One region of the Streptomyces sp. B8-7 genome, then DNA from elsewhere that is predicted to be linked to it. Evidence: riboswitches for the same ligand, from Rfam matches in the RefSeq annotation. Region 1 holds a riboswitch; each other region holds the start of a gene.

Evidence for each region. Region 1 has a riboswitch for cyclic di-AMP ahead of AC5K6T_RS31420 (M23 family metallopeptidase). Riboswitches for the same ligand answer to the same signal wherever they lie in the genome.
Region 2: another riboswitch for cyclic di-AMP. It lies ahead of AC5K6T_RS28845 (transglycosylase family protein); the one in region 1 lies ahead of AC5K6T_RS31420 (M23 family metallopeptidase).
Region 3: another riboswitch for cyclic di-AMP. It lies ahead of AC5K6T_RS11955 (M23 family metallopeptidase); the one in region 1 lies ahead of AC5K6T_RS31420 (M23 family metallopeptidase).

The regions. Positions count from the first base shown of each region.
Region 1 is NZ_JBYRRL010000008.1:40,594-42,849, reverse strand. Features, by position in the region: gene AC5K6T_RS31420 (M23 family metallopeptidase) at 219-983, opposite strand; cyclic di-AMP (ydaO/yuaA leader) riboswitch at 996-1,186, opposite strand; gene AC5K6T_RS31415 (M16 family metallopeptidase) at 1,661-2,256, opposite strand, start outside.
Region 2 is NZ_JBYRRL010000006.1:114,433-116,688, reverse strand. Features, by position in the region: gene AC5K6T_RS28850 (transglycosylase family protein) at 1-880, shown strand, start outside; cyclic di-AMP (ydaO/yuaA leader) riboswitch at 1,063-1,241, shown strand; gene AC5K6T_RS28845 (transglycosylase family protein) at 1,245-1,958, shown strand.
Region 3 is NZ_JBYRRL010000002.1:741,618-743,873, forward strand. Features, by position in the region: gene AC5K6T_RS11950 (tyrosine-protein phosphatase) at 1-123, opposite strand, end outside; cyclic di-AMP (ydaO/yuaA leader) riboswitch at 1,018-1,175, shown strand; gene AC5K6T_RS11955 (M23 family metallopeptidase) at 1,180-2,190, shown strand.

The sequences.
Region 1 (2,256 bases):
GCGACTCTATGGCAATGACGCCGAATTTCCGACGGCGGGCCGGATTCCATGGCTATTTTTTGCTCATGCGACCGTCCTGAACGGCCGATTCGACCGGATCGGCCGTCCCGTTGACCGGAAGGGAACGCCGAAAGCCCCGGCCGGGAGCGGCAGGGGCTTTTACGCGGGCGTACGCCGGGCACTGCGGCCGAGCACGGCTCGCACCGGGTGTGCGCCGGTCAGATCTCCACGCCGTGCGCGCGCAGGTAGGCGAGCGGGTCGACGTCGGAGCCGTACTCCGGCGAGGTGCGGGCCTCGAAGTGCAGGTGCGGGCCCGTGACGTTGCCGGTGGCACCGGACAGGCCGAGCTGCGCACCGGGGGCGACCGGCTGCCCCGCGACGACGGTCAGCGAGGACAGGTGGCCGTACTGGGTGTACGTGCCGTCGTGCATGCGGACGACGACCTGGTTGCCGTAGGCGCCGCCCCAGCCGGCCTCGACGACCGTACCGGCGCCGACGGACCGGACGACCGTACCGGTGGCGGCGTGGAAGTCGATACCGGTGTGGCTGCCGGAGGACCAGACGGAGCCGCCCGCGCGGTAGCCGGTGGAGACCGAGGAGCCGGCGACCGGCGTCACGAAGGTGTTCAGGCGCTTGCGCTCGGCCTCGCGGGCGGCGCGCTCCTCCGCCTCGCGGGCGGCCTCGGCCCGCGCCTCGGCGCGCGCCCTGGCGGCGGCCTCGGCCTTCCGCTCGGCGAGCGCCTCCTCGGCGGCCTGCTTCTGCGCGGCGGCCTGCGCGCCGACCTGGTCGGCCGCCAGGTCGCCGAGGGTGAGCACCGGCAGCAGGCCGGTCTGCTCGGCCTCCGGTTCGGCGGCGAGCGCCGGAGCGGCCAGAGTGCCGATGACACCGGTGGTGGTGAGCGCCGCCATGCCCGCCGCACGGGCGCCGGTGCGCCGGATGCGGGTGGGACGACGGTGCTTCCCGGTGGCGCGGGTGAACGCCATGAGGTGGCTGGTCCTTTCCTTCCCTCTCGCCTACCGGGTTAGCTGACGGGTTCGGAGCAGGAAGGTCTCCTACGGGCTCCCACGCACGCGCGGGCACCCGATTCACCCCAGGGATGTGGACCCCGTCCACCGCGGGGCGGCGACAGGGGTGGGTCCCCGGCTCCCCTGGCTCGCGCCGCACGGGGACTCGGCGATGACTGTCCGGTGCCGCGGATGCGGCGCACTGCCTGACGGACAGCCCGGAAGACGTTAAGGGGATCATCGGGTGATCCCCAAACCGATCGGCCGATGTGTAGCGCATGACACAGGACGGACAGGCAACCCCTGCCCCTCAATTCGAGGTAAGCGGCCACAAATCAGGCACCGCCGAAGGTGCCGGGGCGCCACGGGCCGAAGCGTCACCGGAGCCCCGGCGGGGCGGGCGGCGGGGGACGGACGGCACGGGTACGCACGGCGGCCGGCACACCCGTGCACCCGGTACGCACCGCGGCCGGCGCACTCGTGCACCCGCTACGCACCGCGGCCGGTGCACCCGTGCATCCGGTACGCACGGTGGCCCGTGCACCCGTGCACCCGTGCACCCGGTGCCGTCCCCCCCCGTACCCTCGTGCCCGCGTGCATGCGCGGGCACGGGGGTACGACAGGGGACGGCCCGCGCCACCCGCGCCGTCCCCGTGCTACTCGGCCGCCACCACGCTGACCGCGCCGATCCCGAGCGCCGCCACGGACTCCTTGATCTGCGCCGCGTCGCCGACGAGGACCGTGACCAGGCGGTCCACCGGGAAGGCGTTGACGACGGCCGCGGTGGCCTCCACCGTCCCGGTGGCGGCGAGCCGCTGGTACAGCGTCGCCTGGAAGTCGTCGGGCAGATGCTGCTCCACCTGGTCGGCGAGCGTGCCGGCGACGGCGGCGGCGGTCTCGTACTTCAGCGGCGCCACCCCGACCAGGTTCTGCACGGCCACGTCCCGCTCCGCGTCGGTCAGGCCCTCCCCGGCGAGCGTGCGCAGCACGCTCCACAGGTCGGCCAGCGCGGGCCCGGTGTTCGGGGTGTCGACGGAGCCGCTGATGGCGAGCATCGACGCGCCGGAGCCGTCCGGCGCGGAACGCAGCACCTGGCCGAAGGCCCGCACACCGTAGGTGTAGCCCTTCTCCTCGCGCAGGACGCGGTCCAGGCGCGAGGTGAGGGTGCCGCCCAGGCAGTACGTGCCGAGCACCTGCGCGGGCCACACCCGGTCGTGGCGGTCGGCGCCCACCCGGCCGATGAGCAGCTGGG
Region 2 (2,256 bases), on a different contig from region 1:
GAAGCTGAGCCAGCTGGACTGGGTGAGCTACGGCGGGCTGGAGTACGCCCCGGGCCCGGACCAGGCCAGCCGCCGGCAGCAGATAGCCGTGGCCGAGCGTGTCCTGGCCGACCAGGGCGTGTCGGCGTGGCCGGCCTGCGGTCCGCTCGCGGGGCTCGGCGAGGACGCGGCACCGGCGGACGTCGACACCGGCGTCGCGGAGGACGGGTCCGGCCACTCCGGGCCGACCGGAAAATCTACTTCGCCGGTTACGCCCGACTCCTCCGTATCACCCAAGTCGCCGGATTCGGCTGCATCGTCCGAGACATCCGGACCGTCCGAGGAGTCCGATTCCCGCGGCGCGTCCGGCGAGTCCGGCCCGGGTGGCGGCCCGGCGTCCGGAGCTTCAGGGCCGGGCGACTCGCCCGACAGCGCCAAGTCGGACACATCGGACGCCCTTGACCCGTCGGCCGGCGCGGGCGCCACCCCCGGCTCCTCTCCTGCCCTCACGGGCGAGGAGGCCGGCGACGCCCCTGCGGGCGTCGGCGGCCCAGCGGACAACTCGGACAAGTCCACCCCGAACGGCGCCTCTTCGGCCGATCCGTTCCAGCCCGGCACCGGACGGCATCGCGGCGCCGTCGCCGAGGAGGGGGCGGGCGGCGGCCGTGCGGCCGGTTCCGAGGGCCGGGACGCCTCCGGCGGCCCCGCCGCCCTCGGCGCCGCCGACGGCGAGTACGTCGTCCGGGAGGGCGACAGCCTCTCGGGCATCGCCGACTCCCTTGACCTCGACGGCGGATGGCGCGCGCTGTACGACGGGAACCGGGAGACGGTCGGTACCGACCCGGACCTCATCGTCCCCGGTCAGACGCTCGCGGTCGGGGGCGAATCGGGTGAAAAGTAGCGGGAGTTCACGCATGGTTCGTTGGTGAATGTCCGTTTTGGTGAAAGTGTGGGATGAGTCTCAGAGGCCCTGATCGTCTTTGAAATTCCGCCGATCGCGTGTCTACCGTCATCACCGCTCGCCAACACGAGCCCCGACGGCCGCAACGCCGAATCCTGCCAGCGGCCGCCCGGGAACAGTCGTCGCGTCATGCGCCGTAGGCAGGAGCGGGGGACCCAAGGTAAGTGCCGGGCCCGGCGGTTGGGGTGACTCGACGCCGGAACCGGCTTGGGGTGAAGCCGCGCGCCCAGGAGCGCGCGGCCGGGCAACTCAACCGGCCCGAACCCGACAGCTCACCTCGCAGGCGTCGGTGAGGGGATCCTCCATGCTGTTCTCCGGCAAGGGCAAGCACCGTCGTCCGTCCGCCCTCCAGCGCTCCACCCGTGCCATCGCCGTCGCCGGCGTGGCCGGCGCCGCCGTCGCCGCCCCGCTGGTCGCGGCCGGCAACGCCTCCGCCGCCACCGCCTCCGAGTGGGACGCCGTCGCCCAGTGCGAGTCCGGCGGCAACTGGTCCATCAACACCGGCAACGGCTACTACGGCGGCCTGCAGTTCTCCGCCTCCACCTGGGCCGCGTACGGCGGCACCCAGTACGCCGCCAGCGCGAACCAGGCCAGCAAGGCCCAGCAGATCGAGATCGCCGAGAAGGTCCTGGCGGGTCAGGGCAAGGGTGCCTGGCCGGTCTGCGGCGTCGGCCTGTCGGGCGCCGCGAACGACGGCGGCTCCGCCGCGGCCGCCCCCTCGCAGCCGAGCGCCGACACCACCAGCCGTTCGGCCGAGCAGCCCGGCGTCTCCCGCTCCCAGGAGCGCCCGGCGCAGCAGGCCGCCCCGCAGCGGACGAAGAAGACCGTCACCACCCCGACCGGCAAGAAGGTCAAGAAGGGCGACGGCGAGTACAAGGTCGTCAAGGGCGACACCCTCAGCGAGATCGCCGCGGAGCACGACGTCGACGGCGGCTGGCAGAAGCTGTTCCGGCTGAACAAGGACATCATCGACGACGCGGACTTCATCTACCCGGGCCAGCAGCTGCACCTGAAGTAGGGCGCGGCGGCCCGTCCCGTCCGGAGGCCCCCACCTCCGCCGAGGCTCCCCGCCTCTCCCCCCCAAGCTCCCGCCCCGGCGCGTGTCCCCCCGTACGCGCCGGGGCGGGGTGCGTCCCGGCGCGCCTCCGGCGCACCCCGGCCGGGCCCTGGTCCGCGCGTGCCCCGATCCGGCCGGGCCCTGGTCCGCGCGTGCCCCGATCCTGCCGGGCCCTGATCTGTGCGTGCCCTGATCCGGCCCGGCCGTGATCCGTGCGCACTCCGGTCTGTGCGGGCCCCGGTCCTGCCGGCTCCGATCC
Region 3 (2,256 bases), on a different contig from region 1:
GCCGCTGCGGAACAGCACGCCGTGGCGCACCCGGCGTCCGTCGACCGTCGGCAGTCCGCCCACGTCGCGGAAATTACGCACGCCGGCCAGCTCGGGTTCGGTCGACGGGACCTGCTGCGTCACGGGGGCTCCCTCCCGGTAGGGCCCCGTCGGCGCGGCTCGTCGACGGGCACGGTCTGACGATACGACATGGCTTCCCGGGGCCACCGGTCGTCCATGCCGTCGGGCCCGGGGCTCCCGGGCGCTGACCGCACGGCCCGGCGTGCGCCCGCGGCGCGCGCCGGTGTCCCCCGTGGCGCCTCTCAGGCCCGGGCTCTCACGCCCGGGCTCTCGGCCCGATTCCGCGAGCCCCTGCGCGGGAGGGCCGGTGGACGGACGGCCGGGTGGGGGTGCCTTGGGGGGTGCGTGGGAGGGCGTGGGGGTGCGTGGGGGGCGCGCGGGTGGGGGGAATGAGGAGGAATGAGGAGGAATGTGAGACATCCGGAGACATCCGGAGACATCCGGAGCGGGCGGAGAGGTGTGGAGGGGTGTGGAGGGGCGGGGCGCCCCGGGGGGGGATGTATTGCCTGTCGTGTGACGAAAGGTGCTCAACGGATGAAGTGCGGGAATCGGACTCTTGCCGCCTGAGCGTGGGCCGGTTCGTCGAGTGGTGTCGCTTTGGTGGGGCAAGCGGACTCAATGTGTGAGTCCTCCTTCTCAATGCCTTCTGGGGCTTCTGTCCGAATTAGTGTCTTCATTCCAACTCGCTCTGGAATAAAGAAACCTGGAGACGTGTCACGTGAGGAGCGTCATATCCGTGACGGTGAGTCGCCCGTCATGCTCACGTAATCAGTCAGCCTTTCAAGGGGATTCGGGGAACGCGGGGCGTCCGCATTGCACGCAGGGTGACCGTGAACCACCTGTAAGGATCAAGAACCGACGCTTCGCCTGGAACCTCTTGCTTGTCCGTTTGCGTCTTGGTCGCTTACGTTCCCAACCGATCCGGACGGACGCCTAATCCTGCCGCCGACCGGAGCCCGCGCAAACCCACCCGTGTACGGCAGGAGCGGGGGACCCACAGGTACAAACGCCTGTTCCGGTCTCCGGAACGGCTTGGGGTAAAGCCGCGCCCCGGCGCGGCCGGACATCTCCAGTCCGCACCCGACAGCTCACCTCGCAGGCGCCGGAGAGGAATCCCCCATGCCCGTGAAGGGTAAGCACCGCCGTCCCAAGGCCGCTCAGCGCCTCAGCCGTTCTCTCGTCGTCGCCGGCACCGGCAGCGCCGCACTCGCCCTCCCGCTGCTGGGCGCCGCGGTCGCCGTCGCCGCGCCCGGGCAGGCCGCTCCGCAGTCGGCCGTCCAGTCGGTGACCACGCAGACCAAGGCCGCCCAGAAGCCGGCCGCCGCCCAGAAGGCCACGCACCTCTACACCGTCAAGAGCGGCGACTGCCTGTCGAAGATCGCCGACGAGCACCACGTCCGCGGCGGCTGGCACAAGCTCTACCAGGACAACCGCGAGGCTGTCGGCGCCGACCCGTCGCTGATCCATCCGGGCCTGAAGCTCACCCTCGGCAAGAAGGCGGCCGCGGCCCACACCCCGGCCACCGCCCGGGCGCCGAAGCCCGCGACGTCCTCCGGCTCCTCGAAGTCCTCCGGCTCTACCGCGTCGTCCGGGGCCGCCAAGCCGTCCACCGCGTCGAAGTCGTCCGCGGCCGCGCCGAAGCCCGCCGCGGCCCCCGCGCAGGAGTCCTCCGCACAGCAGTCCTCCACGGACGCCGTGCAGACCGCCACCACCGCGGCGAGCGGCTACGCCGCCCCCGTCGCCGGTGCCGGTGTCGGCACCGCCTACCACGTGGCGGGCAGCATGTGGTCCAGCGGCTACCACACCGGTGTCGACCTCGTCGTGCCGACCGGTACCCCGCTGAAGGCCGTGGGCACGGGCACCGTGGTCTCCGCGGGCTGGGGCGGCGCGTACGGCAACCAGGTCGTCATCAGGCTGGCCGACGGCTACTACGCCCAGTACGCCCACCTGTCCTCGCTGTCCGTCTCGGCCGGCCAGAGCGTGGCCGCCGGTCAGCAGGTCGGCCTCTCCGGCGCGACCGGCAACGTCACCGGCCCGCACCTGCACTTCGAGATCCGGACCACCCCCGACTACGGCTCGGACGTGGACCCGGTCGCGTACCTCCGCTCGCACGGCGTGTCCCTCGGCTGACGCCCTGCACCCGCCGCCGAAGGCCGGACCCCGATCCCCGGGTCCGGCCTTCGGCGCACCCGAACA